Regions from separate parts of the Micromonospora sp. WMMD708 genome, predicted to be linked through region 2. Evidence: predicted binding sites of a transcription regulator. Region 2 holds the regulator's gene; the other holds the start of a gene.

Region 1 (15,782 bases), 610 kb from region 2:
CTCTCCGGGTCCTTGACCGTCTGCCCGGTCTCCTTGCGCTCGCCCTTGGCCACGGCGATGGCCAGCTCGGCGGCCGCGTCGGCCTCCTTCTTGACGGCCTTGTAGACGGTCATGCACTGGTCACCGGCGAGGATGTTCTGCAGGCCGGTCACGTCGGCGTCCTGGCCGGTGACCGGGACCTTGCCGTTGAGCTTGTTCTTCTTCAGCACCGAGATGGCCGCGTTGCCGAGGCCGTCGTTGGCGGAGAGCACGCCGTCGATCTTGCCGCCGGTCTGGGTGAGCATCTGCTCGAAGATCGTGGCGGCCTGCGCCGGGTCCCAGTCCGGAACCGACTGGTCGGGGCCCTTGGTGTATTCCTTCGACTCGAACTTCGGCTTGAGCACCGAGTCGTAGCCGTTCTTGAACAGGGTGGCGTTGTTGTCGGTCGGCGAGCCGTTGAGGTAGGCGACCGTCGGGTTCTTGACGCCCTTCTCGGTCAGGCACTTGACCAGGCCCTCGCCCTGGAGCTTGCCGACGGCCTCGTTGTCGAAGCTGACGTAGTACTGCGCGGAACCGCCCAGGGTGAGCCGGTCGTAGTCGATCGTGGCGACACCCTGCGACTTCGCCTTGTCCAGCACGGCCTTGCCGGTGCCGGAGTCCAGGTTGACGATCATCAGGGTGGTGACCCCGCTGGTGATCATCTGGTCGGCGATGGTCTGGAAGGCGTTCTTGTCGTTCTGCGCGTTCTGGATGTCCGACTCGACACCGGCGGCGTCGAAGGCGGCCTTGAGGAACCTGCGGTCGGCGGTCTCCCAGCGGGCGGAGGACTTGCTGTCCGGCAGGATCACGCCGATCTTCGGCTTCTTGGCGGTGTCGCCGCCGGCGTCGTTGCTGCTGGAGTCGTCGCCGCAGGCGGCCATGCTGCCGGTGGCCAGCAGGCCCACGGCGGCGAAGGTGAGGAAGCCCTTGCGCATCTGCACGGGTCCTTTCGAGGGTGGGGGAGGAGTGGTCGGTGTTTTGTTGTGTCCGGCAACGTATTCCCGCCCGCGAGTCGGGCGCAAGACTGCCGAGGTCAGAAGTTTGTTGGCGGCGGTAACAATTCAGCAACGCGGTTGTCACCCCCGGGACACCCGCCCCGCGATCACGCTGCGTGTCCGTTCTGCGACCGGCTCCCGGTGCCGGGTCAGCCGGCGGCGATCCGTGCGGTGCGGGCGTCGGTGAGAGTCACCAGGTCCGCCGGGGCGAGCTCAAGCTGCAACCCCCGCCGGCCGGCCGACACGTAGACGGTGTCATGGTCCAGCGCGGAGACGTCGACCACCGTCGGTAACCGGCGGCGCTGGCCCAGCGGGCTGATCCCGCCCCGCACGTAACCGGTGCTCCGCTCGGCGGCGGCCCGGTCGGCCAACGCGGCCCGCTTGCCACCCAGCGCCGCGGCCAGCGCCTTGAGGTTCAGCTCGCCGGTGACCGGGACGACCGCCACCGCCAGCGCCCCGTCGACCTCGGCGACGAGCGTCTTGAACACCCGCTCCGGCGGCACCCCGAGCGCCGCAGCGACCAGCGCGCCGTAGTTCGGCGCGTCCGGGGAGACGTCGTACGGGTGGGTGCGATGGGCGATCTTCCGCTTGGTCAGCAGCGCCGTCGCCGCGGTGGCCTGTCCCGCCATGCCGGTCACGCTAGCCCGGCGGGCCCCCGTCCGCGACCGGTCGACCGACCAGCACCGTCGGAGCCCCGGCCACCCGGGTCAGCACCAGGCTGGCCGGATTCTCCCCGGCCAGTCGCAGGTCCCGGCGCAACTGCTCGGGCGACAACGCCGAGCCCCGCTTGAGGATCTCCACCCGGCCGACCCGGCGCTCCCGCAGCAGCGCGCGCAGCCGCTTCAGCGAGAACGGCAGCACGTCGACGATCTCCAGGCACCTGCCGAACGGGGTGGGGCGTGGGGTGTCCGCGTAGAGGTAGGCGATGCTCGGGTCGGCAAGCGTCGCGTCGAGGGTGTCGGCCAGTTCGGCGACCAGGTGCGCCCGGACCACCGCCGGGTCCGGGTCGTACAGGTAGCGCCGTACCGGCCCGACCTCGGCCTCGGCCGTACCGGTGCCGGTCAACCGGTGGGCGGCGACCGGCTCGCTGTCGGCGCGGTGGCCGGTGGGCGAACCGTCCGCCGGGCGCTGCCGGTCGGCGGGCCCCGCCCGCAGCACGGTCGCCCGGCGGGGCACCTCGGCGAGCCGGCCGCACCACAGGGCCGCCTCGACCAGGTCGCCGTCGACGCTGACCCACTCCGCCTCGGCGTCGGCCGGGATCCGGGCGTGGTCGATACCGGGGGCCACCTTCACCACCGTGTGCGGCACCCGCGCGGCCAGCCCGGTGACGAAGTCCCACGGCGGCGAGTAGGCGTCCGGGTCGAAGATCCGCCGTCCGGTGCCGGCCCGCCGTCGGGCCGGATCGCAGAAGACCGCGTCGACCCGGGTCACGTCGAACGCCGTCGCGTCGCCGCACTCCACGGTGAACGTCCCGGCCAGCCCGGCGGCCTCGGCGTTCGCGGCGGCCAGCGCGGCGGTGACCGGGTCGGCCTCCACCCCGTACACCCGGATGCCGGCGCGGGCGGCGGCGAGCGCGTCGGCGCCGAGGCCGCAACCCAGGTCGGCGAGGGTGCGCACCCCGGCGGCGGCGAGCCGGGCGGCCCGCCGGTCGGCGACCACCCGGCGGGTGGCCTGCTCCAGGCCGGGTCGGGTGAGGAACATCCCGGCCGCCTCCGGGCCGAACTTGCCGACCGCGCGGCGGCGCAGCTCGGCCTGGGTGAGCGCGGCGGCGGCCAGCCCGGCCGGCACCCCGCGTGAGCGCAGCGCCGCCGCCGCGACCAGCGGGTCGCCGCCGGCCACCCCGACCGCCGCGGCGAGCGCGGCCGACCCCTCGGCGGTACGCAGCGCGGCGAACTGGTCGAGATCCACCCGCCCATTGTCCGGTCCTGCCCGGAGATCGACTCAGGCGGGCCGACGGTGCGGTGTCCGGGGGTGTCGCCACCGCGACGCCGCCGCCCTTCAGTTGATCATGGCCCCGGTCGGGCGACACGTCGGGCGGCAGATTGGCACTCTCCTTGACGGAGTGCTAGCCGAGGAATAACCTGCGATTAGCACTCTCACCCCGAGGGTGCCAGCGCCCGGGCTCCGGTCCGGGTGCTGAACGCCAGGCGGACCGGCACCCGCGACGACGGCCCCGCCCGGTGGCATGTGGCAGATTGACGCTGGTCGGACTCTCGGCCGGCAACGAAACCAAGTACCCCAGGAGGGTATGCCCGTGACTACCGCGACCAAGGTTGCGATCAAGCCGCTCGAGGACCGGATCGTGGTCCAGGCGAACGAGGCTGAGACCACCACGGCGTCGGGCATCGTGATCCCCGACACCGCCAAGGAGAAGCCGCAGGAGGGCACCGTCCTCGCCGTCGGCCCCGGCCGGATCGACGACAAGGGCAACCGCGTGCCGCTCGACGTCAACGTCGGCGACACCGTCCTCTACTCGAAGTACGGCGGCACCGAGATCAAGTACGCCGGCGAGGAGTACCTGGTGCTCTCCGCCCGCGACGTTCTCGCGGTCATCGAGAAGTAACCAAACCGATTCCAGTGTCGTCGCCCCGGTCCGGCTCGCCGGGCCGGGGCGACGTCGCTTCGAAGGGACATCCATGGCGAAGATCCTGAGCTTCTCGGACGACGCCCGGCACCTGCTGGAGCACGGTGTCAACGCCCTCGCGGACGCGGTCAAGGTCACCCTCGGCCCGCGCGGGCGCAACGTCGTCCTGGACAAGAAATTCGGTGCGCCGACGATCACCAACGATGGTGTGACCATCGCCAAGGAGATCGAGCTCACCAACCCGTACGAGAACCTCGGCGCGCAGCTGGTCAAGGAGGTGGCGACGAAGACCAACGACGTCGCCGGCGACGGGACCACCACCGCGACCGTGCTGGCCCAGGCCATGGTCCGCGAGGGCCTGCGCAACGTGGCCGCCGGGGCCAACCCGACCGCCCTCAAGCGGGGCGTCGACGCGGCGGCCACCAAGGTCTCCGAATCGCTGCTCGGCCGGGCCGTCGAGGTGGCCGACAAGAAGGCGATCGCGCACGTCGCGACGATCTCGGCGCAGGACGCCACCATCGGTGAGCTGATCGCCGAGGCGATGGAACGGGTCGGCCGCGACGGTGTCATCACCGTCGAGGAGGGCTCCACCCTGACCACCGAGCTGGAGGTGACCGAGGGTCTCCAGTTCGACAAGGGCTTCATCTCGCCGAACTTCGTCACCGACGCGGAGTCGCAGGAGTCGGTGCTGGAGGACCCGTACATCCTCATCACCACCCAGAAGATCTCGGCGATCGAGGAACTGCTGCCGCTGCTGGAGAAGGTTCTCCAGAACAGCAAGCCGCTGCTGATCGTCGCCGAGGACGTCGAGGGCCAGGCGCTGTCCACCCTGGTGGTCAACGCGATCCGCAAGACCGTCAAGGTCTGCGCGGTCAAGGCCCCCGGCTTCGGTGACCGCCGCAAGGCGATGCTCCAGGACATGGCGATCCTGACCGGCGCCGAGCTGGTCGCCCCGGAACTGGGCTACCGGCTCGACCAGGTCGGCCTGGAGGCGCTCGGCACCGCCCGGCGCGTCGTGGTCGACAAGGAGAACACCACGGTCGTCGACGGCGGTGGCAAGTCCGCCGAGGTCGCCGACCGGGTCGCCCAGATCCGCAAGGAGATCGAGGCGTCCGACTCCGACTGGGACCGGGAGAAGCTGGCCGAGCGGCTGGCGAAGCTCTCCGGCGGCATCGCGGTCATCAAGGCGGGCGCGGCGACCGAGGTCGAGATGAAGGAGCGCAAGCACCGCATCGAGGACGCGATCGCCGCCACCAAGGCCGCGGTCGAGGAGGGGACGGTTCCCGGCGGCGGTGCCGCGCTGGCCCAGATCCGCTCGGTGCTCGACGACGACCTCGGCCTGACCGGTGACGAGAAGGTCGGTGTCTCGATCGTGCGCAAGGCGCTGGTCGAGCCGCTGCGTTGGATCGCCCAGAACGCCGGCCACGACGGCTACGTGGTGGTGGAGAAGGTCGCCGGGCAGGACTGGGGCCAGGGCCTCGACGCCGCCCAGGGCGAGTACGTCGACCTGGTCAAGTCCGGCATCATCGACCCGGTGAAGGTGACCCGCAACGCGGTCACCAACGCCGCGTCGATCGCCGGCCTCCTGCTGACCACCGAGAGCCTGGTGGTCGAGAAGCCGGAGCAGCCGGAGCCGGCCGCCGCCGGTGGCCACGGCCACGGCCACGGTCACGGCCACCAGCACGGCCCGGGCTTCTGACCCGGTAGTACGCCTGTTCAGGGCGCACCGTCGTTCCTCGGCGGTGCGCCCTGACGCGTACGGTGACCGCTGCTTACGGAACGGTGACGTGGTTGGCGGCCGGCCCGGTCGATCGACGACACTGGCCGGATGAGCACCACCCCCCGTGGCTTCGCCGCGCTGGCCGGGGTCACCGCCGCCGTGGTGGCCATCGGTGTCGCCGAGCCGGTCGCCGTCCTCACCGGTCCCCGCTCCGCCCCGCTGATCGCGGTCGGCGGGGTCGTGGTCGACACGGTCCCCGAGCCGCTCAAGCAGTTCGCCATCGACGTCTTCGGCAGGTACGACAAGATCGCCCTGCTGGTCGGCACGGCGGTGCTGCTGGCGGCGTTCGCCGCCGGGATCGGTGTGCTCGCCGTGCGCCGGCTCGCGGTCGGGCTGGTGGGCATCGCGGCGTTCACCGGCCTCGGTGTCGCCGCCGCGCTCACCCGGGCCGGCGCGGATGCCGCCGACGTGCTCCCCGCCCTGGTCGGTGGGGCGTTGGGCGGGCTGGTGCTCTGGGCCTTCGTGGCCGGTCCCTGGCAGCTCGACCCCTGGCCGTGGCAGCCGCCCACCCCGCTGCCGGCCGTCCGTCCCGGGCCGCCCCCGACCCCCGGGTCGTCGCCAACCGACCGGCCGCTTGCGGCCGGCGGGCCGCCGGTGGCCGGTCCAGCGGTGGACGGGGCCGACGTTCCGCCGGTCGCCGGGTCGACGGCGGGCGGTGCTCCGGGGGTCGACGGTCCGCGTGCGCCTGCGGTTTCGGCCGGCGGGCCGCCTGTCGGGTGGGAGCCGCTGGAGTCGACCGACCCGGAGTCCCGGCGGCGGTTCCTGCGCGGTGCGGGCCTGCTCGCGGGCGCGGCGACCGTGGTGGGGCTGGGCGGGCACTGGCTCGCCGGGCGGCGGGGGGTCTCGGCGGCCCGGCAGGCGGTCGCGTTGCCCACCCCGTCGGTGGCGGCGCCGCCGGTGCCGGTCGGCGCGGACCTGTCCCTGGCCCAGCTCGCCCCCTACACCACGCCGAACGGCGGCTTCTACCGGATCGACACGGCGCTGGTGGTGCCGCAGGTCGACCCGGAGACCTGGCGGCTGCGCATCCACGGTCGGGTGCGCAACCCGATCGAGTTGACCTTCGCCGAGTTGCTCGCCCGCCCGATGGTGGAGCGGTACGTCACCCTCGCCTGCGTCTCCAACGAGGTGGGTGGGGACCTGATCGGCAACGCCCGGTGGCTGGGCGTACCGATCCGGGAACTGCTCGACGAGGTGCAGCCGGAGGACGGGGCCGACCAGGTCGTCGGCCGCTCGGTCGACGGTTGGACCTGCGGCACGCCGACGGCGGCGCTGCGCGACGGGCGGGACGCCCTGCTGGCGGTGGGGATGAACGGCGAGCCGCTGCCGGTCGAGCACGGCTTCCCGGTGCGGATGGTGGTGCCGGGCCTCTACGGGTACGTGTCGGCCTGCAAGTGGGTGACCGAGCTGGAGTTGACCAGCTTCGCCGACTTCGACGCGTACTGGGTGCCGCGTGGCTGGTCGGCGCAGGGGCCGGTGAAGACGCAGTCGCGGATCGACACCCCGCGCGCGCGTAACCGGCTCACCGCGGGCGAGGTGACGGTCGCCGGGGTGGCCTGGGCGCAGCACCGGGGGATCAGCCGGGTCGAGGTACGCGTCGACGGCGGCGCGTGGCAGGAGGCGACCCTCGCCCCGACGGTGTCGGTGGACACCTGGGTGCAGTGGTCGTGGCGGTGGCCGGCGACCCCGGGTGAGCACACCCTCCAGGTGCGGGCGACCGACCGGGACGGGGAGACGCAGACCCCGTTGACCGCGCCGGTGGCCCCGGACGGGGCGACCGGCTGGCACAGCGTCACAGTCACCGTCCGCTGATTTCCCATCACCGTTCAGTCATCAAGAGTGATCAATGTTCGGATAACCAAAAATTCCACGGTGATATCGAGGCTTGAGGCTGTGGGAGCGCTCCCGTAACATACCTGACGCGACTGTTAACGTTAACCTAACAACGGCCACCACCAATGTGCAGGTCGCGTCCCGTCAGGAGGGTGTTTTATGTCCAGATCCAGATCGGCCAATGTCGGCCTGATCTCGGCCGGTGTCGCGTTGCTGGCGTCGGCGTCGGTGGTCACCGCGCTGCCCGCAGGTGCGGCGGCAGCGGGATGCTCGGTGAACTACACCGTCTCCTCGGAGTGGGGCGGTGGCTTCGGGGCCAACGTCGCCATCACCAACCTGGGTGACGCGCTCAACGGTTGGACGCTGACCTGGTCCTTCGCCTCCGGGCAGTCGGTGACCCAGGCGTGGAACGCGACCGTGACGCAGAGCGGCTCGGCGGTGACCGCCAAGAACGTGAGCTACAACGGCGCGATCCCGACCAACGGCTCGGTGTCGTTCGGCTTCAACGGGGCCTGGACGTCGAGCAACCCGGTCCCGACGAGCTTCGCGCTCAACGGGGTGGCCTGCAACGGCGGCACGACGCCGACCAACCCGCCCACCACGCCGCCGACGACCGCGCCCCCCACCACCCCGCCCCCCACCACGCCGCCGCCGACCACCCCGCCGCCGACGGGCAACTGCTCCCTGCCGACTACCTACCGCTGGTCGTCGACCGGCCCGCTGGCGCAGCCGAAGGCCGGCTGGGCGTCGCTCAAGGACTTCACCATCGCCCCCTACCAGGGCAAGCAGTTGGTGTACGCCACCACCCACAGCAGCAGCGCCACCGGCGGCTGGGGTTCGATGAACTTCGGCCTGGTCGACAACCTCAACCAGCTCAGCACGGCTCCCCAGAACACCATGAGCCAGAGCACCGTCGCGCCGTCGCTGTTCTACTTCGCGCCGAAGAACATCTGGGTTCTCGCCCACCAGTGGGGCCCGACGTCGTTCTCGTACCGCACGTCGACCAACCCGGCCAACGCCAACGGCTGGTCGGCCGCGCAGCCCCTGTCGACTGCGTCGATCACCGGTTCCAGCACCGGTGTGATCGACCAGACGATCATCGGCGACGACCAGAACATGTACCTGTTCTTCGCCGGTGACAACGGCAAGATCTACCGCCAGATCATGCCGATCGGGAACTTCCCGGGCAACTTCGGCTCCAGCTACACGACCATCATGAGCGACACCTCGGAGAACATCTTCGAGGCGCCGCAGGTCTACAAGGTCGCGGGCCGCAACCAGTACCTGATGATCATCGAGGCCAGGACCAGTTCCTGGGAGCGCTACTTCCGCTCGTTCACGGCGACCAGCCTGAGCGGCACCTGGACGCCGAACGCGACGACCTACAACAACCCGTTCGCGGGCAAGGCCAACAGCGGTGCCACCTGGACCAACGACATCAGCCACGGTGAGCTGCTGCGTACCAGCGCGGACCAGACGAACACGATCGACCCGTGCAACCTGCAACTGCTGTACCAGGGCCGCGCCACGAACTCGGGCGGTGACTACGGCCTCCTGCCGTACCGGCCGGGTCTGCTGACCCTGCAGCGCTGACGGCGTGACGCAGGTGCGACCCCGCTGTTCCTGACTCCCGCGGCCGGCGGCGAACGCCGTGCCGGGTGAGCCGTAGGACGGCTCGGAGCAGGATCGGGTGCAATGAAGGGGCGGGTCCGGCCATGCCGGGCCCGCCCCGCCCCGCTTGTCGTACCTGTCGGCCCGGCGTCGTGACCGTGGGCCGGGAACGACGAGGCCGCGCTCCGGAGATCGGAGTGCGGCCTCGTCGAGGTGTGGTGGGTCGGTCAGGCGATCTTGCGCTGGGCCGGTACGGCGGTCTTGTGCGAAGCGCCGAGCCGGGCCTCCATGCGGGCGATGTCCACCCGGGTCTGCCGGCGGTCGGCCAGGTCCTCCCAGCCGAGGGCGAGCAGCCGCAGCCGCTCGGACTCGCTGAGGCCGCCCCAGACGCCGTACGGCTCCCGCACGGACAGGGCGTGCGCCGCGCACTCGGCCCGCACGGGGCAGGCCTGGCAGACGGACTTGGCACCGGACTCCCGGCGCAGCCGGGACGAACCGCGCTCGCCGTCCGGGTGGAAGAACTGCGCGCTGTCCCGGCCCCGACAGGCGCCGAGACGCTGCCAGTCCCACAGGTCGACGATGGGTCCGGGCAGTCTACGTACGTTCGACATCAGCACCCCTCCTCCCGCGCGGCACCGCGGAGATCCTCGTTGAACCGGCGTCCGGGCTGTGGTCCGCGCTGGCGTACCCCGTTTCCGGCGTGGAGCCTCGGTACCCGAACCCTCGTCGACTCACACGTGTTGAGATCGAAAACCCGAAGCCTCCTGCGGCGTATGACCCAAATGTCGGAAAAGTTCAGAGGATTGCCCGGAACCTCCTCCTCGGTGGACCCCGTCATGGTCTGCTCGTGTCCGGAGAGGAGACCACCTTGCGTACCGTTCTCGTATGCGTTCGGACACCGATCGCCGCGCAGCAGTTGACCAACGCGGCGGCGCGACTCGGCCTGGCCGCGGTCGTCCGGACAGCCGTCTCCGATCCCGAGGTGATGCTGCGGCTCGCCGAGCGCCCGGTCGACGTGGTGCTGGCCGACACGGCGCTCACCCGGCCGGACAGTGCCGGCTTCGTGCGCCGGGTGCTCGCCCGCGCCCCGCAGGCCGCGGTGCTGCTGCTCGGCACCGAGGAGTCGGAGGCGGCGGCGGCCACCATCAGCGCCGGTGCACGCGGCCTCATCCAGGGCGCCGACCACGACCTGACCAGCGCGGTGGCGAAGGCGCTGCTGCTGCTCGCCGCGCCCGGCCGGCCCGCCCGGCACCGGGTCGCCGACCCCGCCCGGGACACCGCCGCGGTCGGCGCGCCCCCGCGATCCGGTCGCCCGCCCGCCCCGGGCTGGTCGCCGCCGGCCGACGGTACGCCCGGAGCGCCGTCGGTGGTGCCCGTGCAGCGCGGCGACGACGAGGTCGAGGGGGACCCGGAGGGCACACCGGCCGAGTCGGCCCCGGCCGCCGGCCTGCCGCGTCCGACCTCCGGCGCGCGCGCCGGCCGGACCTCGGTCGGGCTGACCGAACGTGAACTCCAGGTGCTGCTCGGCATGGCCGAGGGCAAGAGCAACGCAGAGATCGGCCGGGAGCTGTTCGTCTCGGAGGACACCGTCAAGACGCACGCCCGGCGGCTGTTCCGCAAGCTCGGCGCGCGGGACCGGGCGCACGCGGTGGCCGCCGGCTTCCGCGCCGGCCTGGTCGCCTGACCGTCCCGGCTCCGAACCGGCCCGGCGGCGGGCCGCCGCAGCCCGGGGGTCAGTCGTCGGAGTCGGTGTCGTCGCCCGCGGACTCGGTCAGCGTGTCGTGCACCCCGTCGGCGTAGCCCCGGGCGTAGTCCCAGGTGACGTAGTGGTCCGGGTCGGGGTCGTAGGCCGGCTCGTGCACCCGGGGCCGGCCCGAGCTGAGCAGGTGCCGCAGGTTGCCCCGGAGCAGGTCCCAGTCGAAGTAGTGCGGCTCGCGGCAGTCCTCGCACTCGATGACCAGCCCGCGTACCCCGATCGGGGACAGCAGGGCCTGGTAGATCTCCAGGTCGGCGAGGTCTTCCAGCACGTCCTGCCGCTCGACCTCGGTCAGCGGGTCGAGCGGGGCGTCGTCGCCCGGATCGTCCAGCCCCGCAGCCGGATCGGCCGGGTCGCCGTTGAACGGGTCGATGGGCTCGTCGTGCACCCCCTCACCGTAGACCCAACCCTCGCCGCACGCGCCCCCCGGCGGTCGCTGTGGCGTCGCCGACCCCGACCGGTAGCCGGCGAGGGCCGCCCTGCTCAGTGGGTACGATGAGACGACTCGCCGTCACCCCGGCGTGCGCCGGTTGCCGCGCGCGCCGCCTCGCTGAATCCCGTCCGAGCAGCTCAGGGGAGCAATCGTGGAGAATTCGCCCAGCACCGATCTTCCGGCCGGCGTCGACAGCGGCGAGTGGGGCGGCCACCTGCCGGAGCTGCCCGCCGGGTCGGCGCGGGTGGTGCCGCTCGGCCTGACCTTCGACGACGTGCTGCTCCAGCCCGGCGAGTCGGACGTGGTGCCCAGCCGGGTGAACACCCGCACCCGGCTCACCCGCAACGTGGAGCTGTCCATCCCGCTGCTGTCCAGCGCGATGGACACCGTCACCGAGGCCCGGATGGCGATCGCGATGGCCCGCCAGGGCGGCATCGGCGTGCTGCACCGCAACCTGTCCCTGGAGGACCAGGCGCTCCAGGTCGACCTGGTCAAGCGCTCCGAGTCCGGCATGATCACCAATCCGGTGACGGCCAGTCCCGAGGACACCCTGCGTGAGGTCGACGAGCTGTGCGGCCGTTACCGCATCTCCGGCGTCCCGGTGGTCGACGGCGAGGGCCAGCTCGTGGGCATCGTCACCAACCGGGACATGCGGTTCGTCTCCGACCCGGCCACCCCGGTTCACGCGATCATGACCCGGACGCCGCTGGTCACCGCCCCGGTGGGGGTGAGCAAGGACGACGCGCTCACGCTGCTGCGTCAGCACAAGGTCGAGAAGCTGCCGATCGTGGACGACTCGGGGCGGCTGCGCGGCCTGATCACCGTCAAGGACTTCACCAAGAGCGAGCAGTACCCGGACGCCACCAAGGACGACGCCGGCCGGCTGCGGGTCGCCGCCGCCATCGGGGTCGGCGAGGACGCCTACAAGCGGGCCCGGACCCTGGTCGACGCGGGCGTCGACGTGCTGATCGTGGACACCGCGCACGGCCACCAGCGGGCCGTGCTGGACATGGTCCGCCGGCTCAAGGCCGACGTCACGATCGACATCGTGGGCGGCAACGTGGCCACCTACGCCGGGGCGAAGGCCCTGGTCGACGCCGGTGCCGACGGCGTCAAGGTGGGGGTGGGCCCGGGTGCCATCTGCACCACCCGGATCGTCGCCGGGGTCGGGGTGCCGCAGGTGACCGCGATCATGGAGGCGGCCCGCGCGGCCCGTCCGGCCGGCGTCCCGGTGATCGGCGACGGCGGCATCCAGTATTCCGGTGACATCGCCAAGGCCCTGGTGGCCGGTGCCGACACGGTGATGCTCGGCAGCCTGCTGGCCGGCTGCGAGGAGAGCCCCGGCGAGCTGATCTTCGTCAACGGCAAGCAGTTCAAGGCGTACCGGGGGATGGGGTCGCTGGGCGCGATGCAGTCCCGGGGCCAGGCCAAGTCGTACAGCAAGGACCGCTACTTCCAGCAGGACGTGCTCAGCGACGACAAGCTGGTGCCGGAGGGCGTGGAGGGCCAGGTGCCCTACCGGGGGCCGCTGTCCCGGGTGGCCCACCAGCTGGTCGGCGGGCTGCGGCTGGCGATGGGGTACGCCGGCGCGGAGAACATCCCCGACCTGCACCACCGGGGCCAGCTCATCCGGATCACGGCGGCCGGGCTCAAGGAGAGCCACCCGCACGACATCCAGATGACCGTCGAGGCCCCCAACTACCACACCCGCTGACCCACCACCCCCAACCACCTGGAGTCCCTCATGCGTGACGTGGTCGAGATCGGGCTGGGCAAGACCGCGCAGCGCGGTTACCACCTGGACGACATCGCCATCGTGCCCAGCCGGCGGACCAGGGACGTCGACGACGTCTCCACCGGCTGGCAGCTCGACGCCTACCAGTTCGACATCCCCTGTGTCGGCCACCCGTCGGACGCCACCATGAGCCCCGCCTCGGCCGTCCGGCTCGGGCAGCTCGGCGGCCTGGGCGTGCTCAACGTCGAGGGCCTCTGGACCCGCTACGAGAACCCGACCAAGGTGCTGGAGGAGCTGGCCGGGTTGGGCGAGGATGCCCGCGCGACCAAGCGGCTCCAGGAGGTCTACGCCGAGCCGATCCGTCCCGACCTGATCGCCGAGCGGGTCCGCGAGCTGCGGGCCGGCGGCAGCACGGTGGCCGTCCGGGTGTCCCCGCAGCACACCCTCGCGCTGGCCCCGGTGATCCTGGACGCGGGCGTCGACATCCTGGTCATCCAGGGCACCATCGTCTCGGCCGAGCACGTCTCGACCACCGACGAGCCGTTGAACCTCAAGGAGTTCATCGCCGACCTCGACCTGCCGGTGGTCGTCGGCGGTTGCACCGACTACAAGACGGCGCTGCACCTGATGCGTACCGGCGCGGCCGGCGTGATCGTCGGCATCGGCGGTGACGACTGGTCGACCAGCGAGTCGGTGCTCGGCATCCGGGTGCCGATGGCCACCGCGATCGCCGACGCCGCCGCGGCCCGCCGCGACTACCTGGACGAGACCGGTGGACGCTACGTGCACCTCATCGCCGACGGCGACATCCAGACCTCCGGCGACATCGCCAAGGCGCTCGGCTGCGGCGCGGACGCGGTGATGCTCGGCGAGCCGTTGTCGCTGTGCGAGGAGGCCCCGGCCGGCGGCGCCTGGTGGCACTCGGCGGCCAGCCACCCGTCCCTGCCGCGCGGGGCGTTCGAGGTGGCCGGCGAACCGCTCGGCTCGATGGAGCGGCTGCTGTTCGGTCCCGCCGACGAGCCGGACGGCCAGCTCAACCTGTTCGGTGGGCTGCGTCGCGCGATGGCCAAGTGCGGCTACCGCGACCTGAAGGAGTTCCAGCGGGTCGGGCTGGTCCTCGACCGCTGACCCGGGTCCGTCGCGGCCGGCCGGCTCCACCGTGGGCCCGGCCGGTCGCACCCCGCCCCGCTCGTCGTGCGGCGTTACCGGCCCGCCGGGCCTGCCGGGTCGGTAGGCTGCGCGGACGGCGACGGCGAACGGGGGACGAAGGTGGCCATGAGCCGGAACCGGCGTGGGCTCGCGCTGCTCGTCACCGGGGCGCTCGCCCTGGCCGGCTGTACCGCCGACCCGGAACCCCGGCGGGAACCCCGGTCCACCCCGACGCCCGGGGCGACCCCGGGGGTGACCCCCGGCCCGGCCGGCGTCGGCGACCCGTACTTCCCGACCGCCGGCAACAGCGGGTACGACGTCGAGCGGTACACCCTCAAGGTGCGCTACGACCCGGCCAGCGACGAGCTGCGCGGCGACGCCACCGTCCGGGCCACCGCCGGGGCCGACCTGCCGCTGTTCCACCTCGACCTGGCCGGGCTGACGGTGCGCCGGGTGACCGTGGACGGCACCCCGGCCCGGCACACCCGCGAGGGCACCGAACTGGTGGTCACCCCGGCCGCCCCGGTCCGCGCCGGAACGGCCTTCACCGTCCAGGTCGGCTACGACGGCCGGCCGGAGCCGCTGCGCAACGAGACGATCGGCGAGGGCGGCTGGCTGCACACCGCCGACGGCGCGGTCGCGCTCGGCCAACCCGAGTCGGCGAGCACCTGGTTCCCGGTCAACGACCACCCCTCCGACAAGGCCGCCTACGACTTCGAGATCACCGTGCCGAAGGGGCTGGTCGCGGTCGCCAACGGGGTGCCGCAGGGGCAGCGCCCGGCGTCCGGTGGCTTCACCACGTGGCGCTGGTCGGAGGCCGCTCCGATGGCCAGTTACCTGAGCACGGTGGTGATCGGGAAGTACCGCACCAGCACCGGCGAGCACCAGGGCCGGCCGGTGTTCAGCGCGGTCGCCGCCAGCCTGCCCCGGGGGGCCGCCGACGAGTCGGTCGCCCGCACCGTGGCGGTCGCCGACTACCTGGAGAGCGTCTTCGGGCCGTACCCGTTCGCGGCGTACGGCGGGGTGGTGGTCGACGAGCCCCGGATCAGGTACGCGTTGGAGACGCAGAGCCGGCCGGTCTACTCGGCCAACTTCTTCCGGGGCGGTGAGAACACCGGGGTGGTGGCGCACGAGCTGGCCCACCAGTGGTTCGGCGACAGCGTGTCGGTGGCCCGTTGGTCGGACATCTGGCTCAACGAGGGGCTGGCCACGTACGCCGAGTGGCTCTGGGCCGAGCACGAGGGCCGGGACCCCGCGCAGGCCACCTTCGACCGGCAGTACGCCGCCTCCGACGACGGGGTGTGGCGGGTGCCGCCGGCCGCGCCCGGGGCGACGAACCTGTTCAGCGAGTCGGTCTACCAGCGGGGCGCGATGGCGGTGCACGCGCTGCGGGTGACCGTGGGCGACGACGCGTTCTTCCGCCTGCTGAAGACCTGGGCGGCCGAGAAGCGCAACGGCAACGCCACCACCGCCGAGTTCGTGGCGACCGCCGAACGGGTCTGCGGGCAGCAGCTCGACGACCTCTTCGCCGCCTGGCTGTACGGCACCGAACGTCCCGCCCCGCCCACCCGTCGCTGAGCGTGCACCCCGACGGTCAGTTCTTCACCCGCAGCTCGGGGTGGGCGTCCAGATAGCTCTCGGCCTTGCCGGCCTTGAGGGCGGGCAGGAAACCCTTGCCGACGCTGGTCAGCTGCTCGCCCCGGTAGCTGCTGCCCTTGCCCACCCCGTCGCCGGGCAGCCCGACCAGGGTGATCCGGTCGGCGCTCAGCCCGCCGAGGGCGTACGCCAGGTCGACGATGCGGGGGCCGCCCGCGTAGACCAGGGTGTCGCCGAGCGCGGACACCACCTGCTCGACCCGGTCGGGCTGACGGGCCAGGTTCTCGTTGAGGAT
Region 2 (15,782 bases):
GGCGATCTCGATGGACAACTGTCTTCCTCTGGTTGGTTGGGGCGCCGGCCGGCCCGTCGGTTAGCGGCGTCGGCCGGCCCGGCCGCCCTGGGCGGTCCGCCCCGGCACGGCGTGCACGCCCTGCGCCTGCTGGTTCTCCCGCTCGTCCCAGCGGGCGTACGCGTCGACGATCTCACCGACCAGCCGGTGCCGGACCACATCCGCGCTGGAGAGCTGCGCGAAGTGCACGTCCTCGACATGGCCCAGGATCTCCCGGACCACCCGCAGCCCGCTGGCCGTCCCGCCGGGAAGGTCCACCTGGGTGACGTCACCGGTCACCACGATCTTGGAACCGAAGCCCAGTCGGGTGAGGAACATCTTCATCTGCTCGGGCGTGGTGTTCTGCGCCTCGTCCAGGATGATGAACGCGTCATTCAACGTCCTACCCCGCATGTACGCCAGCGGCGCCACCTCGATGGTGCCGGCGGCCATCAGCTTCGGGATGGACTCCGGGTCGAGCATGTCGTGCAGCGCGTCGTAGAGCGGGCGCAGGTACGGGTCGATCTTCTCGTTCAGGGTGCCCGGCAGGAAGCCCAGCCGCTCGCCCGCCTCGACCGCCGGACGGGTCAGGATGATCCGGTTGACCTGCTTGGCCTGGAGCGCCTGGACGGCCTTCGCCATCGCCAGGTAGGTCTTGCCGGTGCCGGCCGGGCCGATGCCGAACACGATCGTGTTCGCGTCGATCGAGTCGACGTACGTCTTCTGGCCCAGCGTCTTGGGACGGATGGTGCGCCCGCGCCGGGAGAGGATGTTGAGGGTGAGCACCTCGGCGGGTCGCTCGGTGCCGCCCTGTTCGAGCATGCCGACGGTACGCCGGACAGCGTCAGTGGTCAGGGTCTCGCCTTTCTCGATCAGTTCGAGCAGCTCGCTGAAGAGGCGCTCGGCGAGAGCGTTGTCCGCGGGCGCGCCGGTGATGGTGATCTCGTTGCCGCGAACGTGCACGTCGCTGGTGACCGAACGTTCGACGAGTCGCAGGATCTCGTCGCCCGCGCCGAGCAGGTTTACCATGATCTTGGCATCGGGAACCGTGATCCTGGTCTGCACCCGGGGCGGGCCGGGAGGTGGGGTGCCGGTCATAGATCGGGCCGTGGGGCCCTGCGCCACCTGCTTCCATCTCGCGCCGTGCCCTGCTGGCGCGGCGTGCGGACGATACCCCCATCGTATCCGCTCGGTCCCGGCGGCACCGCGTCACTTTCGCCCGGCCGACGGGACCGGGCGGTCGTACCCACCTGCCGGACCCGGGTCGGCGGCCGGTCTCGGGCCGGGGCCCGCCCGGTCAGGCCCGGAAGTCGTACCGGTCGAAGGTCTCCTGGCGGCGGGTGAAGCGGTAGGTGGCCCAGTGCATCGCGACCACCGTCCCGTCGCCGTCGCGGGTGAGCCGCAGCAACTCCCCGGCCTCCCGCCCGGAGACCGTCCGGAACACGTCCGGCGACTGCGACGTCGGCGCGAACACCGCCGGGGGCCGCCCCGCCGGATCGTCCGCGCCCCGGGCCCGCAACGCCCCGTCGTGCCAGGAGAAGACGTACTCGAACCCCTCGCCCCACCAGCGGCCCAGCACCCCGCGCAGCGGGCCGGGCGCCCCCGGGCCCGGCCGCCACGGCACGACCTCCGCCGGGTCGTTCCCGGCCGAGGCGGCGAGCAGCCGGTGCGGCAGCTCCAGCACCTCGGCGGCGGTACCGCTGGAGGCGAGCACCGCGCAGCCCATCGCGCCCGCCGTGCCGTCCCCGCCGCGCCGGCCGTAGACCCCGGCCAGGAACCCCGGCATCGCGCCGTCGTGCCCCACGTGCACCACCCGGTCCGCGAACGGGACCAGGATCAGACCGAGCCCGAAGCCGGCCTTCCAGACCGTCTCGTCGGTGGTGGTCACCGGCCAGCGCATCTCGTCCAGCGTCGTCGCGGCGAGCACCGCACCGGTCGGGTCCAGCGCGGCCGGATCGGCCAGGAACGCCGCCCACCGGGCCATGTCCGTCGCGGTGCTCCACAGCTGTCCGGCCGGCCCGACCGCCCCGAAGTCGGTCGGCGGCTCCGGATGCACCTCGTCGGAGTACGCGTCGACCAGGAACCCGGTCACCGCCTGCGGCCCCGGGTCGACCGAGGTGTCCGCCAGCGCCAGCGGGGTGAGCACCCGGTCGGCGAGCACCTCGGCCCAGGTGCCGCCGCGCAACCCGCCGACCAGCCGGCCGAGCAGCGCCATGCCCAGGTTGGAGTAGTGGTAACGGCGGCCGTTGGGCAGCACCCGCTCGGCCCGGACCAGGTCGGCCACGAGTTCGTCCACCTGCGGCGCGCGCAGCGTGTCCCACACGTCGCCGTACGGCTCGCGTTGCAGCCCGGCGGTGTGCGACAGCAGCCGGCGTACGGTCAGGTCGCCGTGTGCGGGCAGGTCGAGGTGCCGGCCCAACGGGTCGTCCAGGTCGAGCAGCCCGTCGTCGCGGCACTGCAACACCAGCACGGCGGTGAAGGTCTTGGTGACCGAGCCGATCCGGAACCGGCTCGCCGGGCCGAGGACGGTGTCGTTGCCGGTGCCACCGACCTGGAAACTCCAGAGCGGACTGTCGGCCCGGTGCAGCGCCACCGCCAGGGCGGGCACCCGTGCCTGTGCCTGGGTCGCGCGGACCATCCGTTCCAGCCGACGCCTGGCGGATGCCCTGTCGCCGGCCGGCTCGGGTTGCGGATCGACCGTCGACGTCACGCCAGGTCCCGCGCCAGCATCGGGCCCAGGGGTGCGCCGCCGAGCAGGTGGGCGTGCACGTGGAAGACCTCCTGGCCACCGTACGGACCGGTGTTGAACATCAGCCGGAAGCCGTCACCGGTCAGCCCCTCGTCCTCGGCCACCGCCGCCGCCGTGGCCAGCACCTCGCCGGCCAGCGCGGGGTCACCCTGGCCGAGCGTCGCCACGTCGGCGTAGTGCTCCTTGGGGATGATCAGCACGTGCACCGGCGCCTTCGGACCGATGTCACGGAAGGCCAGGGTGGTAGCGGTCTCCTTGACGATGGTGGCCGGAATCTCCCCGGCGACGATGCGGCAGAACAGACAGTCGGCTCCCATCCCCCCACTCTAAGGACCACCCCTCCCCCACTCCCCCGCCCGCCCCTCCCCGCTCTCTCCCGCCCTGCCCCTCGCCTTCTCCCCCGACTGCCCCCGGTGATCAAGAGCTTTACGTCAATTCCAGCCCCGACGATGACGCCAACCTCTTGATCACCGGCCACGCCGCCGGGGGACTTGGTAAGCGACGGCATTGAGGGGCGGTGATCAAGAGGTTTGGGGCGGGAATGGGGCTGGGAGACGACGCAAACTTCTTGATCACCGGGGGCACCGCGGGGAGGGGCACCGGAGGAGCGGTGACCAAGAAGTTTGGGGCGGGGATCGGGCTGGGGATGACGCAAAGCTCTTGATCACCGGGGCGGGGGCGGGGCAGGGGCGGGGCGGGGCAGGGGGCGGGGTGGGCCGGGAGCGGGCAGATCGGGGTGGGGTGGGTTACCAGCGGGAGAGGCGGGTGGCGAGGACGGCCAGGGCGGCCGGGCCGGCGGTGGAGGTGCGTAGGACCGAGGGGCCCAGGCGTACCGCGCGGGCGCCCGCGTCGGTGAAGGTGGTCAGCTCGGTCGGGGCGATCCCGCCCTCGGGCCCGACAACCAGGACGATCTCGCCGGTGGTCGGCAGGTCGACAGTGGTGAGCCGGTCGTCGGCCTCCTCGTGCAGGACGAACGCCGTGCCCGCCCCGGCGATCCGGCGGGCCACCGAGGTGGTGGACTCGTCCGGCGCGCCGGCCACCACCGGCAGCCACGCCCGGCGGGCCTGTTTGGCCGCCTCCCGCGCCGTCGCCACCCACTTCTCCCGGGCCCGTACGCCCCGGTCACCGCGCCACTGCGCCACCGAGCGGGACGCCGCCCAGGGCACGATCTCGTCCACCCCGACCTCGGTCATCGCCTGTACGGCCAGCTCACCCCGGTCACCCTTGGCGATGCCCTGTACCACGACCAGCCGGGGGACGTCCGCGTCGACGTACCCCCGGGAGGTGACGGTGAGGTCGAGGGCACCCCGGCCGACGGCGGTGACCACGGCGGTGGCGGTGCCGCCCCGCCCGTCGGCGAGCAGCAGTTCCTCGCCGACGCGCAGCCGTTGCACGGTGGCGGCGTGGTGCCCCTCGGGACCGTCCAGGGTGAAATGGTCGGCAGGGGGCAGCGACTCGACCAGGAACAGCGGCGCGGACACGCCGATCAGGCTAACCGGCCGGGCCGGCCGGGGAGCCACCCGGGACGCCGGCCCGACCGGCACAAGACCGACCCGGCACGAGACCGACCCGGCACGAGACCGGTCGGGGCGGCCCGACCGGTCAGGCGTGGCCGTTGAAGGCGTCGCGCATCCGGGAGAAGAAGCCGCCCTGCTTGCTCAGCTCGGCGACCTCCTCACCCCGGGTCTTGGCGAAGTCCCGCAGCATCTTCTCCTGGTCGGCGTCGAGCTTGGTGGGGGTACGCACGTCGAGGTGGACGTAGAGGTCGCCCCGACCGGTGCCGCGCAGGTGCGGTACGCCCCGGGCACGCAACCGCAGCGTGCTGCCCGGCTGGGTGCCGGCCTTGACGTCGACGTTCTCGTCGCTGTCCAGCGTCTTGATGGTGAGCCGGGTGCCCAGCGCGGCGGCGGTCATCGGCACGGTGACCCGGCAGTGCAGGTCGTCGCCCTTGCGGGAGTAGACGTCGTGCGGCCGCTCGTGGATCTCGACGTAGAGGTCACCGGCGGTGCCGCCACCCGGGCCGACCTCGCCCTGCTGGGCGAGCCGGATACGCATGCCGTCCTCGACCCCCGCCGGGATCTTGACGGTCAGCGAGCGGCGGGTCCGCACCCGGCCGTCGCCGGCGCAGGTCGGGCAGGGGTGCGGGATGGTGGTGCCGTAGCCCTGGCAGACGGTGCACGGCCGGGCCGAGACGACCTGGCCGAGGAAGGTGCGCTGCACCGACTGCACCTCGCCCCGGCCGCCGCACGCCTCGCAGGTCGCCAGGTGGGTGCCAGCCGCGGTGCCCGCCCCGGAGCAGGTGGTGCAGAGCACGGCGGTGTCGACCGTGATCGGGGCCTCGACGCCGAAGGCGGTCTCGTGCAGGTCTAGTTCCAGCCGCAGGATCGCGTCGGCCCCGGGCCGGGTCCGCGGCCGCGGGCCACGGGTGCCACCGGCCGCGCCGCCGAAGAAGGCGTCCATGATGTCCTGGAAGCCGACGAACGGACCGGCCCCGCCGGGGCCACCCGGGCCACCGGCGCCCCCGCCGCCCGGGGCGAGCGGGTCGCCGCCCAGGTCGACGATCTGCCGCTTCCGGTCGTCCGAGAGGACCTCGTACGCGGCGTTGATGTCCTTGAACTTCTCCTGTGCCTCCGGGTCCGGATTGACGTCCGGGTGGAACTGCCGCGCCAGCTTGCGGTAGGCGCGCTTGATCTCGTCGTCGGAGGCTTCCCGGCTCACGCCGAGAATGCCGTAGTAGTCCCTGGCCACTGCGTTCCGTGTCCTCATGTTCGTCTCGCGTTTGCGCCGGTCGGCGGCCGGAGCCGGCCGCCGGCCCTGACTGGTCAGTTCTGGGCCAGCAGCTCGCCCACGTAGCGTGCCACGGCCCGCACCGTGGCGATGGTGCCGGGGTAGTCCATCCGGGTCGGGCCGAGCACGCCCAGTCCGCCGACGATGGTGCTGCCCGGGCCGTACCCGGTGCTGACCACCGAGGCGGCGCGGAGATTGTCGACCTCGTTCTCGTCGCCGATCAGCACCCGGGTGGTGCTCGGCTCCGCCTCGCCGATCAGCTTGAGCAGCACGACCTCCTCTTCGAGCGCCTCCAGGATGGGTCGCAGCGAGCCCTGGAAGTCGAGCAGGCCACCCCGGGTGAGGTTGGCGGTGCCGGCCAGCGCGAGCCGCTCCTCGGTGCGCTCCACCAGGGTTTCCAACAGCACGGTGGACAGGGTGGTCATCGCACCGCGCAGGTGCGGCGCGCTCTCGTCGACCAGCGCCTGCACCAGCGGCGGAGTGTCGGACAACCGACTCCCGACCAGTTTCTCGTTGACCAGCCGGCGCAGGTCGAGGACGTCGTCGGCGGGGACCGGCGCGGCCAGCTCGACCAGCCGCTGCTCGACCCGCCCGGTGTCGGCGATCATGACCAGCATCAGCCGGGTGGTGGAGATCGGCACCAGTTCCAGGTGGCGTACCGACGAGCGGGCCAGCGACGGGTACTGCACCACGGCGACCTGCCGGGTGAGCTGCGCCAGCAGGCGTACGGTGCGGTGCACCACGTCGTCGAGGTCGACCGCGCCGACCAGGAAGCGCTCGATGGCCCGGCGTTCGGCCGGGCTGAGCGGCTTGACCCGGGAGAGCCGGTCGACGAAGAGGCGGTAGCCCCGGTCGGTGGGGACCCGGCCGGCGCTGGTGTGCGGCTGCCGGATGTAGCCCTCCTCCTCCAGCACCGCCATGTCGTTGCGGACGGTCGCCGGGGAGACCCCGAGCTGGTGCCGCTCGACGAGCGTCTTGCTGCCGACGGGCTCCTGCGTGGCGACGTAGTCCTCGACGATCGCCCGCAGCACGGCGAGTTTACGGTCGTCGAGACCCATCTCCCACCTCCTGACGCACGTCGTTGCGGGCGCCGCCGCACCCGGGCGAGCGCTCTGGCACTCGACTGTAGCGAGTGCCAGTCTACGTCGGCAGTACCGCCGCCGATATGATCGAGACGGACCATGACGGCGGGGGCGCTGACGCAGGGTCGAGGCCAACCTCACCAGTGTCGCTCTGGTGCACCCTTGCCGGCAGCCCCTACCGTGGCGGGCATGACTGAACCACCTCGCCCTCCCGGCGCGGGCGACGGTTACCCGCCGGACCCGACCGCGCCCCAGGGCTCGCCATACGATCCGCCCACCGCACCACTGTCCGGCGCGCCGGGCGCAGGCGGGTATCCCCCGCCCGGCGGGTATCCGCCGCCCACCGGTGACCAGCCGCCCGCAGGCGGTTACCCCCCGCCGGGTGGCTACCCTCCGCCCGGTGGCGGATATCCGACCGGCGGCGCCTACGGCGCGCCGAGCGGCGGCTACGCCAACAGCGAGGACAAGACCTGGGCGCTGGTCGCGCACTTCGGCGGGGCCGCCGGCGCGCTGATCAGCTTCGGCCCGCTCGGCTTCGTCGCCCCGCTGATCGCCTACCTGGTGCGCGGACAGCAGTCGCCGGCTGTCCGGGCGCAGGCCCTGGCCGCGCTGAACTTCCAGATCCTCTGGTCGATCATCGCGTTCGTGCTGCTCTTCGTGAGCTGGTGCCTGCTCTTCCTGCCCAGCATCGCGGTCGTGGTGATCCAGATCCTGTTCGGGATCATCGCCGGCATGAAGGCCAACGAGGGTCAGGCCTACCGCTACCCGATGTCCACCAGCTTCATCAAGTGAGCCCCGACCGGCCGCTCCCCCGGCCGGTCGGGCACCACCGCCGGCCCCGGCGCACCCCGCTGCGCGACGGGCCGGCGGAACCGCGCTCAGGGCAGCAGGTCGCGGACCACCGCGTCGGCCAGCAGCCGGCCCCGCAGGGTGAGCACCGCCCGTCCCTGCGGATAGGCCACCGGGTCCAGCAGCCCGTCGGCGAGCGCGCGGGCGGCGGCGGCCCGGCCCGCGTCGTCCAGCATGTCCAGCGGCAGCCCGGAGGCGAGCCGCAGGCGCAGCATCACGTCCTCCGTGTGCGCCTCGGCCGGGGTGAGGATCTCCCGGGCCAGGCCGGGTGAGTGCCCGGCGGCGAGCCGCTGCGCGTACGTCGTGGGGTGCTTGACGTTCCACCAGCGCACCCCGCCGACGTGGCTGTGCGCCCCCGGGCCGAGGCCCCACCAGTCGCCGCCGGTCCAGTAGAGCAGGTTGTGCCGGCACCGGGCCGCCCCGCCGCGGGCCCAGTTGGAGACCTCGTACCAGGAGAAACCGGCCGCGTCGAGGGCGGCCTCGGCGGCCAGGTAGCGGTCCGCCGCCACGTCGTCGGAGGGGTACGGCAGCTCGCCGCGCCGCATCCGCGCGGCCAGCCGGGTGCCGTCCTCCACGATCAGGGCGTACGCGCTGACGTGGTCGACCCCGGCGGCGACCACCTGGTCCAACGACGCGGCGAAGTCCTCGGGGCGCTCCCCCGGGGTGCCGTAGATCAGGTCGAGGTTGACGTGGTCGAACCCGGCGTCGCGGGCCTCCCGGGCGGCCTCGACGGCGCGTCCCGGGCGGTGGGTGCGGTCGAGGACCGCCAGCACCCCGGGCGCGGCGGACTGCATGCCCAGCGAGATCCGGGTGTAGCCGGCGGCGCGCAGGGTCTTCAGCGACGCGGGGGTCACCGACTCGGGGTTGGCCTCGGTGGTCACCTCGGCGTCGGCGGCCAGCCCCCAGGTGCGGTCGATGCCGTCGAGCAGCCGGGCCAGGTCGTCGGCGGGCAGCAGGGTCGGGGTGCCGCCGCCGACGAAGACCGTGTCGACCCGGGGCGGTGGCGCGTCGCCGAGCACCCGGGCGGCGAGCGTCAACTCGGCCAGCACGGTGTCGGCGTACGACTCCCGGCCGACGCCCCCGCCCAGCTCGGCGGCGGTGTAGGTGTTGAAGTCGCAGTAGCCGCAGCGGCTGGCGCAGAACGGCACGTGCAGGTAGACGCCGAACCCGCGCGAGCCGACCCCGCGCAGGGCGGTGCCGGGCAGCGCACCGTCGACGGGAACGGTCTCACCATCTGGAAGGAGGCCGGGCATGGCCACTAGTGTGCCCGGCATGACCTCTCCCGACCGACTCGTGCGGGTCGCCACGGCCCGTGGGGTGACCACCCTCACCCTGGACAGCCCGCACAACCGCAACGCGCTGTCCACCCCGCTGATGACCGAGCTGCTGGCCGGGATCGCCGCAGCGGTCGCCGACGACGCGGTCCGGGTGGTCGTGCTGGACCACACCGGCCCGGTGTTCTGCTCCGGGGCCGACCTGAAGGAGACGGCGGCGGCGTACGCCAGCGGGTCGGTGCCGGCCGGGATGCTCGGCGACGTGCTGGTGGCGGTACGGGAGTGCCCGAAGCCGGTGCTGGCGCGGGTGGCCGGGCCGGCGCGGGCCGGCGGGTTGGGCCTGATCGCGGCGGCCGACCTGGCGGTCTGCGCGTCCGAGGCGACGTTCGCCTTCACCGAGGTACGGATCGGGGTGATCCCGGCGGTGATCTCGGCGACCGTGCTGCCCCGGCTGCACCCCCGGGCCGCCGCCGAGCTGTACCTGACCGGCGACACCTTCGACGGCCTCCGGGCCGCCGAGGTGGGGCTGGTGACCGCCGCCGTGCCGGCCGGCGAGCTGGACGCGGCGGTGGCCCGGTACTGCGCGTCGCTGGTCCGGGGGGCACCGGGGGCGCTGGCCGGGACGAAGGAGCTGCTGCGCCGCCCGGCCGCCACGGACCTGCGCGCGGAGATCGCCGACCTGTCCACCCGGTCCACCGGCTACTTCCTCTCGGCCGAGGGCCGCGAGGGCGTGGCCGCCTTCCGGGAGAAGCGGGACGCGGCCTGGGTGCCCCGGGATTGACCTGGTTTGCTCCTATTTACTGCGGGAACGTGAACCGGTCGACCGACCCGGGGCCGCCGGTTGGCGACGTACGCTTGGCGAACATTGAAACGGGAGGTGCGGGTGCGGACGCGGACATTCGTGGCAGCCGGGGTCGTGGTGGCGTTGTTCGCCATCGTCGGGGGCTGGGGAGTCCGTCAACTCGACGGGGAGTTCCGGCTTCCCGTCGCCGGCCGTAGCTGCACCGTGCAGGCCGACGGCACCGTGAAGCTCGACGCCGACCAGATGGCCAACGCGGCCACCATCGCCGCGATCGGCATGCAGCGGCAGATGCCCGAGCAGGCCGTGGTGGTCGCCCTGGCCACCGCGTACCAGGAGTCGGGGCTGCGCAACCTCGCCCACGGCGACCGCGACTCGCTCGGCCTGTTCCAGCAGCGCCCCAGCCAGGGTTGGGGCACCCCGGAGCAGATCCGCGACCAGCGGTACGCGGCGAACCGGTTCTACAAGGCGCTGAAGAAGGTACGCGGCTGGGAGCGGATGGAGGTCACCGACGCGGCCCAGGCGGTGCAGCGGTCGGCGTACCCGAAGGCGTACCAGAAGTGGGCCGACGAGTCCCAGGTGCTGGCGCGGGCCCTGCTCGGCGAGGCGACCGGCGCGGTGGCCTGCACGGTGGGGCGTACCCCGGTGATGCGCGGGCAGGCCGCGGCGGCCGAGCTGACCCGCGGCCTGACCCTCGACTGGGGGTTGCCCGACGCCGGTGCGGTGGCCGAGCTGACCGACGTGACGGTGCCCGCCTCGGACGCCCGGGACGGCTGGCGGTACGCGCACTGGCTGGTCTCGCACGCCCCCGACCACGGGGTGAAGCGGGTGCGCTTCGACGGGCTGGAGTGGAATGCCGACAACGGCCGGTGGGCGAAGGTCGCCGACGGTCGGGCGACCGGGCCCCGGGTGCTGGCCGAGGTCTTCGCCGACCCCGCCTGACGGCCGGCGGGCAGTCCGCCCGGCCGGCCGGAGAGGCCGGTCAGCCGGCGACGTTCAACCGGCGGAGCACCTTCTCCCTGGTCGAGGCGGGCAGCTCGGGGACGTCGAGCAGCCGGGGCAGCAGCTCCGGCTCCAGGCTGGTGGCCCGGAACACCTCGCCGATGGTGACGCCGTGCGCCGGCCGGTCCACCACCTCCACCGGGTCGCCCGCGCTCACCTCGCCGTCGCGCAGCACCCGCAGGTAGGCCCCGGGGGCGGCCCGGACGGTGAACCGTTTGATCAGGTCGGGCACCCCCCAGAAGCCGGCGAAGGTCGTGCACGGGGTGCGCGGCTTGGTGACCTGGAGCAGCGCCGAGCCGACCGCCCAGCGTTCGCCGATCACCGCGCCGGTCACGTCCACCGCCCAGGTGGTCAGGTTCTCGCCGAACCCGCCGGGGCTGATGTCGCGGCCCAGTTCGGCCGACCACCAGCCGGCGTCCTCCTGCGCGTAGGCGTAGACCGCCTGGTCGGGGCCGCCGTGTTGGGGCCGCTCGCCGATGAAGTCGCCGGCCACCCCGTCGGTGCGCAGCAGCACCGGGCCGTCGACCGGCCGCTTGTCGATGCCGCTGCGCCCGCTCGCGTCACCCGCCCACTGCGCCTGCGTCACCACGCCGAGGTTCACCGCCGCCACCCTGCCCGTCATGGCCCCAGGGTACGGCCGGGCACGGGTGGTCGCCGTCCCGGCTCAGCCCTTGACGGCGCCCGCCACCAGACCGGAGACCATCCGGCGCTGCACCAGCAGGAAGAAGACGATCACGGGCAGGGTGAACAGCGTGGAGGCGGCCATCACCGACCCCCAGGCGGTGTCGTCGCGGCCGAAGAAGAAGGTCATCGCCACCGGCAGGGTGTAGCGGCTCTGGTCGTTGACGAAGGTCAACGCGAAGATCAGCTCGTTCCAGGCGGTGATGAAGGAGAAGATGCTGGTGGCCACCAGGCCGGGCGCGACCAGCGGAAAGAGCACCCTGCGGAAGGTCTGGGCGCGGCTGGCGCCGTCGATGGCGGCGGCCTCCTCCAGTTCCCTGGGCACGGCCGCGACGAAGCCGCGCAGCATCCACACCGCGAACGGCAGCGAGAAGCCCAGGTAGGTGAGGATGAGGCTGGGCAGGGTGTTGTATAGGCCGAGCCGCTGGATCATCAGGAACAGCGGGATGACCAGCGCCTCCAGCGGGATCATCTGCACCACCAGCAGCATGATCAGGAAGGTGGTCCGCAGCCGGAACCGGAACCGGGCCACCGCCGTCGCGGCCAGCAGCGCCACCAGTCCGCTGAGCACGACCGTGCTGACGGCCACGAGCACGCTGTTGAGCAGGAAGTCGCCGAAGGTCACGCCCGGGATCAGGTTGCCGGTGAGGATCTCCCGGTAGTGCTCCAGGGTGGGGTGGGCCGGGACCGGCCGGGGCGTGGCCGAGAAGATCTCCCGGTTCGGCTTCAGCGAGGTGGCGATCATCCAGTAGACCGGGAAGGCGGCGAAGAGCGCCACCAGCAGGCCCGCGCCGTTGAGGGCGACCTTCTTCACGACGCGTCCTCCTGCCTGAGCACCATCCGGACGTACAGGCCGGTCACCACCAGCAGGATCAGCGTGAGGATGACCGCGATGGCCGAGCCCACGCCGTACTTGGGCGGCGGGGAGAACGCCTCGGCGTACGAGTAGATCGACAGCATGAACGTCGGTCGGTCCTGGGTGCCGCCGGCCAGCACGAACTGCTGGGTGAAGACCTTGAAGTCCCAGATGGTGGAGAGCACCACCAGGATCCCGAAGACCGGCCGCAGCAGCGGGAAGGTGATCTTCCAGAACACCGTCCACGGGCCGGCCCCGTCGACCCGGGCCGCCTCGTGCAGCTCGCTCGGCACGCTCTTGAGCCCGGCGAGCACGCTGACCGCGATGAACGGGAACGAGTGCCAGACCACCACCAGGGTCAGGATCGCGAAGAACAGCAGCGGCGAGTTGAACCAGCCGTAACCCGACCAGTCGGTGCGGCCGAAGAGCGCCTGCGACAGTCCGTCCGGCAGGGCGTTGAACGCCCAGGTGACCAGCCCGGAGGTGTCATCGAAGATCCACTTCCAGACGATCGTGCCGGTCAGCGCCGGGGTGGCCCAGGCCAGCATCACGCAACTGGCCACGAAGGTGGCCATCTTCCGGCCGAGCCGGTGCAGCAGCAACCCGACCAGGGTGCCCAGCACCATCGTCAGCAGCACGTTCGCCGCCGCGAAGAGCACGGTGTTGCGCAGCACCGTACGGAAGAACGAGTCGCCGAGGATCTGGGTGTAGTTGGCCAGCCCGACGAACGGCCACTCCCGGTCCCCGCGCAGCTGCCGGACGCTGTTGAGCCGGAAGAACGACATCGCCACCACCTGGCCCAGCGGCCAGAGCAGCAGCACCCCGATCACGACCAGGCAGGGCAGCAGGAGCAGGTACGGCAGGCGGTCCACCCGGGGCCGCCGCCGGGTGGGGGTCTCCCGGGCGGCGGCCGTCGGGGTGTGCTCGGTCAGGGTGCTCACTTGGCGTTGAGGATGCTTTCCATCTCGGCGGCGGCGTCGGCGGTGGCCTGCTGCACCGACTTCTGGCCCTTGATGACCGAGCTGTTCATCGCCTGGGTGACCGTCTTGGTCCGGCTGACCTCCACCCACTTCGGGGTCAGCGGGGTGACCCGGGTGCGCTGCATGGTGCTGGCGAACGCCGCCATCAGCTTGTCGTCGGCGTAGTCGCCACCCTGCACCAGGTCGGAGTAGACCGGGAAGAAGCCGAGGCTGCCGGCGAAGGTCTTCGCGTTCTTCTTGCTCAGGAGCACGGTCAGGTAGTCCCAGGCCAGGTCCTGCCGCTTGCTGTCCTGCCAGAGGGCGATGTCCGAGCCACCGGCGAAGGCGGGGGCCGGGCCGCCGTCCGGGCCGGGGATCGGGAAGGTCCCCCAGACCTTCTCGATGTCGGGGTTGTCCTTCTTGATCGCGCCGGCCTGCCAACTGCCGGCGAAGGCCATCGCCGCCTTACCCGTGGCGAACTGGGTACGGGCGTCGATCTCGTTCCAGCCGGCGGCGGCGGGCGGGGCGACCTTGTGCACGGTCACCAGGTCGGTCCAGAACTTCACCGCCCGCTGGGCCTGCGGGCTGGTGTAACCGGACTTCCAGGTGCCGCCCTGGTCGGTGGCGATCTCGCCGCCGGCACCCCAGAGGAAGGAGTAGAACGGCAGCTCGGAGTTGCCCGGCAGGGCGATGCCGTAGCTGCCGGGCTTCCTGGCCTGCACCGCCTTGGCGACCGAGACCAGCTCGTCCCAGGTCTTCGGCGGCTGCACGCCGGCCTCGGCGAACCAGTCGGTGCGGTAGTAGACGGCGCGGACCCCGGCGTACCAGGGGACGCCGTACTGCTTGCCGTCGAGTTGGGCGTTGCGCACCAGGTCGGGCAGGACGTCCTTGCCGTCGGCCCAGCCGCCGAAGCGGCCGGAGATGTCGGCGAGCGCCTCCTGGGCCGCCCAGCCCTGGGTCTCGGTGTTGCCCAGCTCGGTGACGTCCGGACCCTCGCCGCCGGCGAGCGCCGCCTGGAACTTCTTCGGCGCCTCCAGCCAGGGTATGTACTGGACCACCACGTCAGTGTCGGGGTGCCGCTGCCGGAACTCGGTCTCGACGCCGTCGAGGAACGCCGTCTGGGCGTCGCTCCCCTCGCCCATCATCCAGACCGTCAGCTTGCTGTCGTCGGCAGCTTCGTCGTCGCCGGAACCGCCGCAACCGGCGAGCACCATCGCAGCCGAGGCCACGACGGCGGTGACCGGGGCCAGCCGCTTCCACCTGTTCACGCCACATCTCCCTCGCGCCGTCCGGCACTAACCTTCTCAGCCGCACCCTAGTAGGAAAATTTCCTTTACGACAGGGGGTGCGTGCCGCCCCGCGCGGGCGGACCGTCGACGGTGCGGCGGCGCACGGCGGGGCGTTCGGCGAGGCGACCGTATCGCAGGCGGGGACCCCTCAGGCAGGCCCCGCGACGACCCGACGGGATCGACGGTCGCCATCCGGACGAGCGGATGCCCGCCCCCGAACCGGGGGCGGGCATCCGCTGAGGTTGTCCGTGCCGGTCGGTCACCGACCGGCGGGTGGGGTCACCGGTGGGTGACACCCCGACGCCGGCCCACGCCGGCCACCAGGGCCACGGCGATGGCGGCGAGGACGACCTGCACCAGCAGCTCGGCCCAGTCGATGCCGGCGGTCTGCGTGGCGATGCCCATCGCCCGGGCCAGCACGGTGCCCAGCAGGGCCGCGCCGACACCGATCAGCATGTGCAGCCAGATCGGCATGTTCTGGCGGCCCGGCACGACCAGGCGACCCAGAGCGCCGACGATGAGACCGACGACGAGCGCGGTGATGATGCCCCAGACGGTGAACTCCACGGCCGTCCTCCTTCAGTAGATATGTCGTTGGTGAGTGTTTGTTGCTGTGGTGATCGGTAGATTCCCGAAGTGGAGAATCTCCAAACCGACTCCGGTAACGATCAGGTCTAGAACGCCCGCCACCGGTGACGGCTCCGACCCGCACACGCGAGCGGGCGCCCGACCCCGTGGGGGGTCGGGCGCCCGCTCGGCGGTGCCGCTTGACTTACCGGTGGGTGACGCTGCGGCGGCGACCCACACCGGCCACCAGGGCCACGGCGATGGCGGCGAGGACGACCTGCACCAGCAGCTCCGTCCAGTCGATGCCGGCGGTCTGCGTGGCGATGCCCATCGCGCGGGCCAGCACGGTGCCCAGCAGCGCGGCGCCCACGCCGATCAGCATGTGCAGCCAGATCGGCATGTTCTGGCGGCCCGGCACGACCAGACGGCCCAGAGCGCCGACGATGAGACCAACAACGAGCGCGGTGATGATGCCCCAGACGGTGAACTCCACGGTCGCCCTCCTCCTGAAGATTGAGTCACACGGTATGTGTGGTTCCTGTCGTGACAGCTAGGTTCCCGACCCGCCGGAAAACCAAACCGACTCACCACCACACAGGTCGCCGCACATCGATCCGATGCCGTTGCGTCGATTCGCCGGCCGTCGATGTCCGCGCAGCTCAGGACACTCGCGGCGGCCGTCCGCAGCGACACGGGGAGCGGAAGAAAATCTTCCGTACGGCACCGGGGGCGCGCATGCCGACGGCCGGCGGCCCGGTCGGAACACCGGGGCCGCCGGCCGTCGTGGGGTACCGGGACCGGCCGTGCCGTACGGAGCGCGGCCGGCCCGACCGGGCCGGCCCTCCACGCCCGCTGCGGACGGCTACTTCT

What was found. Region 2 encodes HrcA, which represses chaperone genes, less so after heat shock. Its sites were predicted from a motif close to GGTTNGCACNCTCNNNNNGAGNGTGCNAACC; they were not measured.
Region 1: a site for HrcA is predicted at 3,099-3,129, ahead of groES (co-chaperone GroES). Genes of this name have one in related genera too.

What each region holds. Positions count from the first base shown of each region.
Region 1 is NZ_CP186060.1:640,896-656,677, forward strand. Features, by position in the region: gene ACN260_RS03010 (sugar ABC transporter substrate-binding protein) at 1-953, opposite strand, end outside; gene ybaK (Cys-tRNA(Pro) deacylase) at 1,163-1,642, opposite strand; partial or broken gene ACN260_RS03020 (THUMP-like domain-containing protein) at 1,653-2,084, opposite strand; partial or broken gene ACN260_RS03025 (methyltransferase domain-containing protein) at 2,163-2,921, opposite strand; gene groES (co-chaperone GroES) at 3,262-3,576, shown strand; gene groL (chaperonin GroEL) at 3,650-5,296, shown strand; gene ACN260_RS03040 (molybdopterin-dependent oxidoreductase) at 5,426-7,186, shown strand; gene ACN260_RS03045 (non-reducing end alpha-L-arabinofuranosidase family hydrolase) at 7,367-8,800, shown strand; gene ACN260_RS03050 (WhiB family transcriptional regulator) at 9,046-9,429, opposite strand; gene ACN260_RS03055 (LuxR C-terminal-related transcriptional regulator) at 9,687-10,502, shown strand; gene ACN260_RS03060 (DUF5319 domain-containing protein) at 10,552-10,962, opposite strand; gene guaB (IMP dehydrogenase) at 11,159-12,721, shown strand; gene ACN260_RS03070 (GuaB3 family IMP dehydrogenase-related protein) at 12,752-13,870, shown strand; gene ACN260_RS03075 (M1 family metallopeptidase) at 14,018-15,469, shown strand; gene ACN260_RS03080 (LCP family protein) at 15,486-15,782, opposite strand, start outside.
Region 2 is NZ_CP186060.1:1,254,144-1,269,925, reverse strand. Features, by position in the region: gene ybeY (rRNA maturation RNase YbeY) at 1-18, opposite strand, end outside; gene ACN260_RS05845 (PhoH family protein) at 61-1,116, opposite strand; gene ACN260_RS05840 (serine hydrolase domain-containing protein) at 1,316-2,656, opposite strand; gene ACN260_RS05835 (histidine triad nucleotide-binding protein) at 2,725-3,084, opposite strand; gene ACN260_RS05830 (16S rRNA (uracil(1498)-N(3))-methyltransferase) at 3,514-4,248, opposite strand; gene dnaJ (molecular chaperone DnaJ) at 4,370-5,515, opposite strand; gene hrcA (heat-inducible transcriptional repressor HrcA) at 5,590-6,612, opposite strand; gene ACN260_RS05815 (DUF4870 domain-containing protein) at 6,826-7,428, shown strand; gene hemW (radical SAM family heme chaperone HemW) at 7,515-8,738, opposite strand; gene ACN260_RS05805 (enoyl-CoA hydratase-related protein) at 8,758-9,540, shown strand; gene ACN260_RS05800 (hypothetical protein) at 9,637-10,500, shown strand; gene ACN260_RS05795 (MOSC domain-containing protein) at 10,541-11,182, opposite strand; gene ACN260_RS05790 (carbohydrate ABC transporter permease) at 11,225-12,055, opposite strand; gene ACN260_RS05785 (carbohydrate ABC transporter permease) at 12,052-13,038, opposite strand; gene ACN260_RS05780 (sugar ABC transporter substrate-binding protein) at 13,035-14,324, opposite strand; gene ACN260_RS05775 (GlsB/YeaQ/YmgE family stress response membrane protein) at 14,625-14,912, opposite strand; gene ACN260_RS05770 (GlsB/YeaQ/YmgE family stress response membrane protein) at 15,118-15,405, opposite strand; gene lepA (translation elongation factor 4) at 15,775-15,782, opposite strand, start outside.